DNA from 3 places in the Aeribacillus sp. FSL k6-2211 genome. Region 1 is predicted to be linked to each of the others. Evidence: riboswitches for the same ligand, from Rfam matches in the RefSeq annotation. Region 1 holds a riboswitch; each other region holds the start of a gene.
What was found. Region 1 has a riboswitch for thiamine pyrophosphate ahead of thiT (energy-coupled thiamine transporter ThiT). Riboswitches for the same ligand answer to the same signal wherever they lie in the genome.
Positions count from the first base shown of each region.

Region 2: linked by a shared signal. The riboswitch ahead of thiC (phosphomethylpyrimidine synthase ThiC) and the one ahead of thiT (energy-coupled thiamine transporter ThiT) in region 1 are both predicted to bind thiamine pyrophosphate.
Region 3: linked by a shared signal. The riboswitch ahead of NSU19_RS07730 (acetylornithine deacetylase) and the one ahead of thiT (energy-coupled thiamine transporter ThiT) in region 1 are both predicted to bind thiamine pyrophosphate.

Region 1 covers NZ_CP150190.1:3,459,301-3,463,574, reverse strand. The annotation lists gene menC (o-succinylbenzoate synthase) at 1-911, shown strand, start outside; gene thiT (energy-coupled thiamine transporter ThiT) at 953-1,513, opposite strand; TPP riboswitch at 1,583-1,686, opposite strand; gene NSU19_RS16775 (DUF418 domain-containing protein) at 1,859-3,094, shown strand; gene NSU19_RS16770 (DUF2179 domain-containing protein) at 3,198-3,743, shown strand; gene NSU19_RS16765 (DUF1992 domain-containing protein) at 3,765-4,136, shown strand; gene NSU19_RS16760 (hypothetical protein) at 4,178-4,274, opposite strand, start outside.
Region 2 covers NZ_CP150190.1:2,779,853-2,784,126, forward strand. The annotation lists gene floA (flotillin-like protein FloA) at 1-603, opposite strand, end outside; gene NSU19_RS13440 (NfeD family protein) at 620-1,903, opposite strand; TPP riboswitch at 2,097-2,212, shown strand; gene thiC (phosphomethylpyrimidine synthase ThiC) at 2,347-4,089, shown strand; gene NSU19_RS13450 (galactosyldiacylglycerol synthase) at 4,137-4,274, opposite strand, start outside.
Region 3 covers NZ_CP150190.1:1,581,246-1,585,519, forward strand. The annotation lists gene NSU19_RS07710 (mechanosensitive ion channel family protein) at 1-82, opposite strand, end outside; gene NSU19_RS07715 (peroxiredoxin) at 433-981, shown strand; gene NSU19_RS07720 (TlpA disulfide reductase family protein) at 1,074-1,529, shown strand; gene NSU19_RS07725 (hypothetical protein) at 1,761-2,429, shown strand; TPP riboswitch at 2,495-2,595, shown strand; gene NSU19_RS07730 (acetylornithine deacetylase) at 2,720-3,985, shown strand; gene tenA (thiaminase II) at 4,018-4,274, shown strand, end outside.

The sequences.
Region 1 (4,274 bases):
TGATCGAAGATTTCCTCATTCCGATTTTATCAAAGACGTCGTTTCATCATCCTCGTGAGTTGGCTGAATCGTTTCGTTTTATTCGCAGAAATTATATGGCAAAAGCGGCTTTGGAAGGTGCCGTGTGGGATCTATATGCAAAACAGCAAAATATACCTCTTTCACAAGCTCTCGGGGGAATGAAAAAAGAAGTTGAAGCTGGGGTGAGCATCGGTATTCAGCCAACAATAAAAGATTTAATCAGTCTTATTGAACAATATCAGGAGGAAGGATACAAGAGAGTAAAAATAAAGATTAAACCAGGTTGGGATATTGAAGTAGTTAAGGAAATACGGAAGCATTTTCCGAACTTGGATTTAATGGCTGATGCGAACAGTGCCTATACATTAAAAGATATAAATCATCTAAAACAATTGGATGAGTTTCAATTAATGATGATTGAGCAGCCTCTTGCGCACGATGATATTGTGGATCATAGCAAACTTCAAAAAGAATTGGACACACCGATCTGTTTAGATGAAAGTATTTGTTCCTTCGAAGATGCTCGAAAGGCTGTTGAACTTCGAAGCTGCAAAATTATGAATATAAAAATCGGCCGTGTTGGCGGTTTGACAGAAGCAAAAAAAATCCATGATTTTTGCAAAGAGCAAAATGTTCCAGTTTGGTGCGGAGGGATGCTTGAATCAGGGATTGGACGGGCCCATAATATAGCCTTAGCGACACTTGAACAATTCACACTGCCAGGAGATATATCCAGTTCATCTAAGTATTGGGAAGAAGATATTATTGAACCGGAAATATCGGTTTATAATGGAAAAATTGCCTTGCCTGATAACCCGGGGATCGGTTTTCATGTAAGCCGTGAAAAATTAAAAAAATACACTGTTGAAACGAAAGTATTTACCCTATAAACAAAATTATCCTCTGCATGTTTTGCAGAGGATGATTTTGTTTATTTTACAACCAATCTTGGCGCCGCCATAATGAGAATAACAGTAACGACAGCGCATAATACAAAGGCTCCTATCATCGTAATGCCGTTTACGATCAAAGAATAAACGACCGCTGACATTCCTTCTGGTGCATATTCTCCGAAGAAAAAGACACCGCTGATAAAATGCCAAAAATAACGTGCAAAAGCTCCGATGAAGACGCCAAAGATGATGAAAACAAGAGCAGAGCTTTTCTTTCCATCTTTCAGCTTATTTTGAATAGTTTTGCTGAAAAGACCGGCTAAACCGATAAAGGAAAAAGCTAGAAAATAGTCGATGAAGCCTTGAACAGGCGTCAGGATGTATGCATCACCTAATACAATTTGCAATAATCCCCATAAAAAGCCGGAAATGAAGCCAATCTTTGCACCGGATCGAAACGATAATATGAGTACAGGCACCATGGCAATGGATATAGAAATGGCTGATGATAATTGAATGGAAGGGAGAAGATCAAGTATAACTGCCAATGCTGCAAAGATTGCTGCTTCTATTAATAGTAATAAGCGATTTTTTTCCAAAAATAAAACCCCCTGTATATTATTTGCTATCAACAAATATCCATAAGGGGGAAAAAGGCTGTATCATGGATCAGTATACTTCCACATCCCTACGCTAGCATTAACTAACAGGTTCAAAGGGTCTGGACGAAATATCCGTCCACTCTCAGCATATAGCTCCCCTTGTGGATCTGTTGATATTCGAATCTTATGTCTATCATAATAGACTATAAGAAAATTGTCATTCTTTTTTCGCTATATTCAAATAAATTTAAACACGATAAAGCTGAAATGCAGCCTTTGGACAAAAAGTAATGAAAAAAGGGCGTTAACAATAAGAACTTTTTTCAGAATGGGGGTTTTGGTTTGAATCTTAAACGTGAGCGTTATGAAGTAGTGGATGTGGTGCGGGGGGCTGCGATATTTGGCATTTTACTTGTGAATATGGCGCATTTCAGCTATCCAGATGTATATTTATACCAAATAGGCAGCGAAAATTTTTTTACTGAAACATGGAGAACATGGGATTTTCTAACGAAAAATATTTTGGAAATATTTGTACAAATGAAGTTTATTACAATGTTCTCATTATTGTTCGGATTTGGAATCATCATCATGGAGGAACGGGCTTTAGGAAACGGCAGGAACTTTGTTTCTATATATATACGCAGACTGGTGGTGCTTTTTGTATTTGGACTAATTCATTCATTTTTCATTTGGGATGGAGACATTTTAATGGATTATGCTGTGCTGGGGTTTCTTCTCCTTTTTTTCCGGAAGTGTTCCTGGAAAACCCTTTTGGTATGGACTGTATGTTTATTTAGTTTATATTTGCTCCTTATTGGTTTGATGACGGCTGTATCCAATGGTGAGGATGCTTTAGTCCAAAAAAGAGAGCAGGCTGCCTTATTGGAAGAGGAGGCAAGAAACGCAATCCATTCATATCAAAACGGAAGTTTTACTGATATTTTCCATCAGCGTATTCATGATCGGCTTTTTTACATGTCTATGTCTGGCTTGTGGCCTTTTCAACCGCTTGTCTATATAATAAACATGCTCCCATATATCAGCATGTTTTTAGTTGGCATGATATTTGCGAAACAAAAGCTTTTTCAAGAACCGGAGAAGCATCGAAGGTTATTAACAGCCATCTGGTTTTTCGGGCTTATCATTGGGCTTCCGTTAAATATTTTTGCGGTCACCGCTAAAAATAGTTTTTACATGGTGTTCGGTGCACCATTTCTCATGTTGTTTTATGTGATCTCTCTCATATTTTTATATTTTCACCCAATCTGTCGGCAAATTGTTAAGAAGATTGCGCCTGTTGGACGCATGTCATTGACAAATTACATCATGCAATCTGTTATTTGTACATATCTTTTTTATCATTACGGATTGGGATTGTACGGTAAAGTATACCCCTTCGCCGGTTTTTGGCTTGCACTCGCAATTTTTGCCGTGCAGCTTATCATCAGCCATATTTGGTTTAAATATTTTCAATTAGGGCCGTTGGAGTGGGTATGGAGAACAGCGATGTATTTCAAGCGCCAGCCTATTCGCATGAAAAAGGAAGTTTCGAAGCATAATAACAGATCAAGATGAATTGTAAAAATGTAGTTTCAAATCTCAGATTTTGAGTTTATGATAGCTCTTTCTTTTTGAAAATAATTTATAGTATGATGGAACAAAGGAGTGTCTAGGCAACATGTTTCTACAAGCAATTTTTATTTTTTTGCTGCAATTATTGTATGTACCAGTATTGACGATCCGAACTATTTTGTTAGTGAAAAATCAAACAAAGGCTGCTGCTGGTATAGGTTTGCTAGAAGCAGCGATTTATATTGTCGCTTTAGGAATAGTTTTTCAAGATTTATCTAATATTTACAATATTAGTGCATATATTATCGGTTTTGGTGCAGGGCTGTTGTTGGGCGGTGAACTGGAGAAAAAGCTGGCTTTTGGATATGTAACATACAATGTGAATTTAATGGATAAAAATTCCGGATTAGTCAAAAAATTGAGGGAGGCTGGTTTTGGGGTTACGGTCTTTCAAGGAGAAGGAATGAATTCGATTAGGTATCGTTTGGAAGTTGTTGCTCAACGCTCTCGGGAGGAAGAATTTTTAAACCTTGTCAATGAAATAGAACCAAAAGCGTTTTTAAGCTCGTATGAAATTCGTTCTTTTAAAGGTGGATATTTAACAAAAGCGATGAAAAAGCGGGTAAAGCGTTTAGAAAAAGGACGAACATAACGGTCGAAGGGAGGGTGAAGCGTGGATATATTTGCAAAAATTGCTGAGGATCGGATCAAAAAGGCATATGAAGAGGGAGAGTTTAAAGAACTTCCCGGGATGGGGAAGCCTCTCCCGCATGACGATTTGTCTGATATTCCGGAAGAACTCCGAATGGCTTATCGTCTTTTGAGAAACGCCGGAATGGTCGATCAAGAAAATGACTTGAAAAAGGAACTATTAACTATTCAAGATTTACTAAAATGCTGTGAAGATGAAGCCGAAAGGAAAAAATTACAACAAAAGCTGTCGGAAAAACAATTAGCATTGGAACGAATCGTGAAGAAAAGGAATATATTCAACACACCTGCATCTCAATTTTATAAAGATAAAGTTTATAAAAAGCTTATTTGACGTTTTCGAAAAAGAATGGTGCCTTTATTTTCGCCATTCTTTTAAATTTGCTGTTTTTTCAAGGCTTCTCTATGGAAGACATAATATAAAGCAAGATTGAAAAAACCTAAGAAAATGACTATCACCGAAAGCGGCAGC
Region 2 (4,274 bases), 680 kb from region 1:
CGAAATCATATCAGGGTTTTCCAGCACTTTTTTATGATCATCAGAAGAACCAATGGTGCTGACAATTCCTTCACCTACACGTGCGATAATCGTTTCTTCCCCGGCACCACCAACAAGCCGGTCAATATTGGCTCGCACCGTGATGCGGGCTTTTGCTTTCACTTCAATTCCGTCCATGGCAACCCCTGCAATAAACGGGGTTTCGATTACTTTCGGATTTACGCTCATTTGAACGGCTTCAAGCACGTCTCTTCCCGCTAAATCAATCGCAGCACAACGTTCAAAGCTCAATTCAATATTAGCTCTTTCAGCTGCAATTAATGCGTTGACAACTCGATCGACATTTCCTCCTGCCAAATAATGGCTTTCCAATTGATTCGTTGTGACATCAAGGCCGGCTTTATGCGCTTTAATTAACGGATTGATCACTCGACTTGGAATGACTCTGCGCAGCCTCATTCCAATAAGAGTCAAAATACTGATGCGAACGCCAGCTGCCAGAGCTGAAATCCAGAGCATAATCGGCACAAAAGAGAACAAGATGCCAAGCAAAATAAGACCTAATACGATAAGACCTAGTAAAAGAAAAAATGTTACGTCCATGTGATATACCTACCTCCTATTCATTTTCATTAATAGCTCTTACAACAATTCGTGAGCCTTCTACTTTAACAATTTTCACTTTTTTTCCTTTCTCAATATACGTTCCTTCTGTCACAACATCCAATCTTTCCTCTCCATCGGTCATTACTGTTCCTGCCGGTCGTAAAGCAGTCACAGTTACACCCGTTTTCCCAATTAAATCTGTACGATTTTGATTGGATACATAACCTTTCTCCGTGCTGATTGAATCATTTAAAATAATTTTTTTAAACCATTTCATACGCTTACCAATCACCTTTGACATGATGAATATTGTGAATATCGAAATGGAACCGGCAATAAAAAGAGAAACCGCCATATGTCCTATATGATCAGCTGCTAAAAATAAACTTAAAAGGACTGAAAGAAAACCGATTGCTCCAATAATTCCTCCTGGAACAAACAACTCTGCAATTATAAGCAGTACCCCAAGCACGAACAAAACAACCGTTTCCAATCCCGCAAGCCCTGCAATAAAATGACCGAAGAAAAACAAAAACAGTGCCAATAGTCCAATAAAACCAGGAATGCCAAACCCAGGAGTGTACAATTCTAACACAAACCCTAAACCGCTAATCGTTAATAATATCGGAATGGTATACATGTTTGTTACAAAACGGGCTATTTTTTCAGCAAACGTCTCCTCAGTCTCCTGGACTTTTGCACCTTCCATTCCGATCGATTTCAAAAGCTTTGCCCGGCTTTTGGCGATGCCTTCACCATACCCGACTTCCATCGCTTGTTTTGCTGTTAATGTTAGTAATTCTCCTTTTTCTGCACCATATTCGGGCATATCCAAGCTGCTGTCTACCATCGCCTCAGCGAACATAGGGTCTCTGCCATGAACCTCAGCAGCATTTCTCATCTCTGCTTTCCAAAACGATTGCACTTTTACTTCTGCAGCATTGCCATTGGAGTCAATGACAGCCGCTGACCCAATGGTACCGCCAGGATGGTAATATATTTGATCAGCCCTTAATGCTATATAAGCCCCTGCGGAAATCGCATGTTTATTTACATAAGCGATTGTTTTGATATCTGTATCCATAATCATTTTGCCTATTTCTATCGCTGCCTCTAAAGCACCGCCAGGAGTGTTCAATTCAAAAACAATGACATCCGCCTTTTCTTTTTCCGCCTCCTGAATGGATCGTTTAATAAAATGCACCAATCCTTTTTCAATTGTATTTTCAATCGGAATAAAATAAACTGTTTTCCCTTCAGCTGATTTGGCATCAAAAGACGCACAAATAATCGACAAGATGAGCAGCAGAGCGCAAATAGCGAAAAACTTATTGTTTGATTTCAGGCCTCTCCCCCCTTATTTTTTGCCTAATATTATTACGGACAATTGTGCAGAAAGTTTCAAAAATCAACAATTCTGCAAACAAACATGAAACGAAAAAATATTTTCATTATTTTTCATATTATGTTACTATTAAAAAAAATATATAACCATCTACTAGGGGTGTCCAATTAGCTGGACTGAGAGAAGAACGCGCCTGAAGTTCTTCAACCCTTTGAACCTGATCTGGATGATGCCAGCGTAGGGAAGTAGGTAGCGGGAGTATTTTATTGCCTTCTTTTTCTATATTGAATTGATCGGGTTCGTGCTAAAGCGAACCCGTTTTTATTTTTCACGTCCCATCTCCCCTCCTATTTTTCTATGCACATCTTCAGATAAAAAAATGGAGGAGGAGAAAAATGAAACATTATTTCGAAAACATGCAGTTTCCAGCAAGCAAAAAAATTTATGTGACTGGGTCGAGACCCGATATTCGGGTTCCGATGAGGGAAATTCAATTAACTCCCACGAAAACGGAAGCGGGAACGTTTGAAAATGAACCTGTAAAGGTTTATGACACGAGCGGTCCCTATACAGATCCTGATTTTCAGGCAGATATTCATAAAGGTTTGCCGGCTGTGCGCAAACAGTGGATTTTAGACCGTCATGATGTTGTAGAATATGACGGGCGCCAGGTAAAGCCTGAAGATAATGGATTTCGCAATTGGGAAGATCACAATATTGCCACACCTTTTCATCGAAAGCCTTTCAAAGCAAAAAAAGGTGCTGTCGTTACACAAATGCACTATGCAAAAAAGGGGATCATCACCCCAGAGATGGAGTTTGTGGCGATTCGTGAAAACATGGATCCTGAATTCGTTCGTCAAGAAGTCGCTGCCGGCAGGGCCATTATTCCGTCCAACATTAATCACCCGGAAAGTGAACCGATGATCATCGGCCGGAACTTTCATGTAAAAATTAATGCCAACATTGGCAATTCAGCTGTAACATCGTCAATCGAAGAAGAAGTTGAGAAGATGCTTTGGGCCATCCGCTGGGGCGCTGACACAATTATGGACCTGTCAACAGGAAAAAATATTCATGCAACAAGAGAATTTATCATCCGCAACTCGCCCGTGCCGGTTGGAACCGTCCCGATTTACCAAGCGCTCGAAAAAGTAAATGGCGTTGCTGAAGAGTTAACATGGGAAATTTACCGTGATACATTAATTGAGCAAGCAGAACAAGGGGTCGATTATTTTACTATACATGCCGGCGTGCTGCTTCGCTATATCCCTTTGACCGTCAAACGGACGACCGGAATCGTATCCCGCGGCGGTTCGATCATGGCGCAGTGGTGTATGGCGCATCATCAAGAAAACTTTTTATACACTCATTTTGAAGAGATTTGCGAAATTTTAAAAACATATGATATTGCCGTTTCATTAGGTGACGGCTTGCGTCCCGGATCTATTCGAGATGCCAATGATGAAGCGCAATTTGCCGAATTGAAAACGCTCGGTGAATTGACGGAAATCGCCTGGAAACATGATGTCCAAGTCATGATCGAAGGCCCTGGGCACATTCCGATGCATAAAATTAAAGAAAATGTTGATTTAGAAAATGAAATTTGCAAAGGGGCTCCTTTTTATACCCTCGGTCCATTAACGACCGATATTGCTCCCGGCTATGATCATATTACGTCAGCCATTGGAGCAGCCATGATCGGCTGGTACGGAACGGCCATGCTATGTTATGTAACTCCGAAAGAGCATTTAGGCCTTCCCAATAAAGAGGATGTGCGCCAAGGTGTTGTTGCTTATAAAATTGCAGCCCATGCCGCAGATTTGGCAAAAGGGCATCCAGGCGCCCAAATAAGGGATGATGCTTTATCAAAAGCCCGTTTTGAATTTCGCTGGAACGACCAATTTAATCTTTCTCTCGATCCTGAACGGGCACGCGAATATCATGACGAAACTTTGCCGGCAGAAGGAGCGAAAATTGCCCATTTTTGTTCTATGTGCGGTCCAAAATTTTGCTCGATGAAAATTTCCCACAATTTAAGAAAAATGGCCGGTTCAAGTGATTCTGATTTCGTTCAGGAAGGTTTGAGGCAAAAAGCAAAAGAATTTATAGAGGGCGGGTCATCCCTTTATCGATAAATAATTTTCAAACTAATGCTCCTAGAAGCTTTAATGGCTTCCAGGAGCTATTCATTCATTAAACGTTTGATCAATCCCGCTGGTTCAATCGGAGCTAAACTTTTATGATATTCATCCACTTTCGATAAAAATTTTGATAGCTGCTTAGATTGCAGCGCTCGAATAATGGAGGCCGAAATATTTGT
Region 3 (4,274 bases), 1.9 Mb from region 1:
TTCCAATAAGCTTGGCCAAAACTTCTCCTGATTTTAAAGCCAGATCAGCCCAATCAATAGATTCAAAAAAGTTCAAAACCATTTCCCCTTTCTTTTCAAGCCAATCATTTGGTTATTTGACGGGATCGTGTTAAACTGAATGTACAGTTGAAAGTTTAGCATAGAAAAAGGAATTTTCAATGATTGTTACATTTTTTTAATGATAGCGGCGAAAATTGGAAATAGTATTATTGTTCTCTTCACCGCAATGAAAATGTAAAACAAATTATTTAAATTAATTATTACTTAAAATTGACTAAAATTTTGTTGTTATATATAATAGTAATCGGAGGAAGGATATTGAGAAAATACTCAATTCATTCTCATTTGTTTTTGAAGGAAACGATCAAAAAGTTTCCTTTAAAATAAAATTTTAAAATGGAGGGTTACATAATGGCAGAGCGTTTGGTTGGTAAACAAGCTCCACGTTTTGAAATGGATGCCGTTTTGCCAAACAAAGAGTTTGGTAAAGTAAGCTTGGAAGAAATCATGAAACAAGGAAAATGGACAGTTCTTTTCTTTTATCCAATGGACTTCACTTTCGTTTGTCCAACTGAAATCACAGCTATTTCTGACCGTTATGAAGAATTTGAAGATCTTGATGCAGAAGTGATTGGTGTATCAACTGACACAATTCACACACACTTAGCTTGGATTAAAACTCCTCGCGAAGAGAACGGTTTAGGCGATATTAAATATCCGCTTGCAGCAGATACAAATCATCAAGTATCAAGAGACTACGGCGTTTTAATCGAAGAAGAAGGAGTTGCTCTTCGCGGATTGTTCATCATCAATCCAGAAGGCGAACTTCAATATCAAACAGTATTCCATAACAACATTGGCCGCGATGTTGATGAAACATTGCGTGTACTTCAAGCGCTTCAAACTGGCGGACTTTGCCCAGCAAACTGGAAGCCTGGTCAAGAAACGCTTAAAGTATAATGAAGCTTTTCATTCAAAGGGCCTAGCAGTACGTTAGGCCTTTTTTCAAACGATTATTTTTTTGATATTCATTCTTCAAGGAGGAAGCGGAAATGAAATTACGTGAGCCAATGCCTGAATTAGTCGGAGCAACAACTTGGCTGAATGGCGAAGTAACGAAAGAGCAATTAATCGGTGAAAAACCAACATTAATCCATTTTTGGTCAATCAGCTGCCATTTGTGTAAAGAAGCAATGCCGAAAGTAAATGAGTTCCGCGATCAATATAAAGATAAACTGAACGTAGTAGCTGTTCATATGCCTCGCTCCGAAAAGGATTTAGATATTGATGATATTAAAAAAGTAGCGGAAGAACACGGGATTACGCAACCGATCTTTGTTGACAACGAACATAAATTAACCGATGCTTTTGAAAATCAATATGTACCTGCATATTATGTTTTTGACAAAAACGGCATTCTTCGCCACTTCCAAGCAGGAGGAAGCGGAATGAAAATGCTGGAAAAACGTGTTAATCGGGTGTTAGCGGAAACAGAAAACGCTGAATGATTCAACCATCTGCAAAACATTGCAGGTGGTTTTTCATTTTAGAAAAATACCTTTCCGGCTTTGAAAGGACTTGTTTTTATTGCTTCGAAGCTTTCAAAAGATAAGCATCTCCATTTACCATTCATCTGACATCCTTTTTCCAGCTCTCAATCCTAAAGAAATGATTCACATTCCAAATCACAACATGCTATAATAAATGATGCTAGTTTGAACAAAAAGGAGCATAGGTGGATGGCAAAACAATCACAAACTTTTTCCATTATGAATCTATTAAAGGTGCTTTTGGCTGTCATCGTTATCCTTTTCCTATTTTATTTGCTTGCATTTAACGACGTCGTCGTGCGTTTTATATCTCTGCTATTAAATGGATGTTTAGTTGTTCTCGCCTTCCTTGTCTATCGGAAAATAGACTATATGATAAAGATGAAAGAAGAACGAAAAGAGCCTATTCAAAACGAAAAGCTGCCTGATGAAACAGAAATGGCGCGAAAAGAACAGCAATTAAATAAACTGGAGCTTGATAAAACGCAATTGTTGGAGGAGCTATTAACAAAAGCCGGTATCGAAGAGGAAGAAAAACAAAAGTACCGAGCCAAAATTAGAGAAAAAGAGGATGAAGCTTCAAAGCTTCAACAAGAGCTAGCATTCATGAAAGGCCGGATTGCCAACTTGATTTTAAAAAGAGATCCTGAGATCGAGCGGATTGTCCTGCTGCTTGATGCAGATTTTATATTAAATCATTCGTTAGTGGAAATTAATCAAAGGTTTCAGGAAATTAGCGGCAGTTTTTCTGAACAATCGATCGAGCATTTGAAAAAGGCTAATTATATTGATCAACATTTGCAATTTACTCGAATTGGTTATCGTGAATTATTAAAGACAGCAAAAAGAATCAATTAACCGTTAGCTTGTATTTTTCTATATTTTATGATTTAATGAAATTAAATGAAAATTTCATAATATTAACATACCACTAGGGGAGCCGAAAGGCTGAGAAAGGCGTGTGCCTTGACCCTTTGAACCTGATCTAGATCATACTAGCGTAGGGAAGTGGTGCAGTAATATCGAAACCTGTCTATGGGTTTTGTATATACTTGCCCGTTCCCTTATATTGGGAACGGGCTTTTTGCATTACAAGGCTGGTTGGCAAACCATTTTTCAAAACAAAATGTTAAGAAAGGGGAGACAACGTGTTACAAACGCTATTTCAGCAAATTGATGAAAGGGAAGAAGAACTTCTGAATCTTCTAAAAACACTCGTATCGTTTGAAACGCCAAGCCCTCCGGCAAGAAATGCAAAAGAGGCTCAAAAGTATGTCGCCTCATATTTGGAAGACATCGGCTTTTCCATTGATCAATGGGATTTATATGAACAAGATCCAGTCGTAGTAGGAACGAAAAAAGGAAAAGATCCAGAAAATTACCACAGTTTAATTATTAACGGGCATATTGATGTCGCTTCAATCGAAGAGGGAGAAGAATGGCTAACGCCTCCTTTTGAGGCAACGGTTAAAGGGGATTACATATATGGACGCGGTGTAGCGGATATGAAAGGGGGAATGGCTGCCAGTCTGTTTGCATTAAAGCTGCTGCAAGAAAACGGCATTGAGCCGGGAGGGGATATCATTTTTCAGTCCGTCGTCGGTGAAGAAGTAGGCGAAGCAGGAACAAAATCGTGCTGCGACCGGGGATATCGAGCTGATTTTGCCATCGTTGTCGATTCAAGCAACTGTGAAATACAAGGGCAGGGCGGGGTGATCACGGGCTGGATTACAATTGAAAGCCCCGAGACATTTCACGATGGCACGAGAAGACAAATGATTCATGCCGGCGGGAAGCTTTTTGGGGCAAGCGCGATTGAAAAAATGATGAAAATTATTGAAGGACTGCGAGAGCTTGAACAGCATTGGGCAGTGATGAAAACGAGCAAAGGCTTTCCGCCTGGTTCTGCCACAATTAATCCTGCAGTGATTGAAGGTGGAAGGCACGCCGCTTTTGTGGCCGATAAATGTTCCCTTTGGATTACCGTTCACTATTACCCGGAAGAGCATTATGTAGAGGTGATCCGGGAAATTGAAGAACATATCCATCATGTTGCAATGGCTGATCCATGGCTTCGGAAATATCCTCCGAAATTTAAATGGGGCGGCACATCGATGATTGAAGATCGAGGAGAAATTTTCCCAGCTTTTTCATATGACGAACATTCACTCGGAGTGAAAACATTACAAAAAGCACATAAACTGGCATTTAATGAGGAAGCAAAGCTGACGATGTCCCCTACTGTGACAGACGGCGGCTGGCTGAGTGAAGCGGGAATTCCCGTCGTTTTATATGGACCGGGCACGCTTGAAGATGCACACTCGGTGAATGAAAAGCTGTCCATCCCCCAATTAAAAACATTTACAAAATCGCTGATCGCGTTTTTATTTGATTGGTATCAGAAAAAACGATGACAATTACAAAAGCTGCGAAAGGGGTAATTCAAATGTTTACAGACCGATTGTATAAAACTGCAAAACCGATTTGGGAAGCGAGTTACCATCATCCGTTTGTTCAAGGAATCGGCAATGGGACGCTGGATATCGACAAATTTCGCTTTTTTATGGAGCAGGATTATCTTTATTTAATCGAATACTGCCGCCTGTTTGCCCTTGGAAGCTTAAAGGCTCACAATCTTCAAACAATGACAGTTTTTGCTGATCTTCTACATTCGACGTTAAAAGTGGAAATGGATTTGCATCG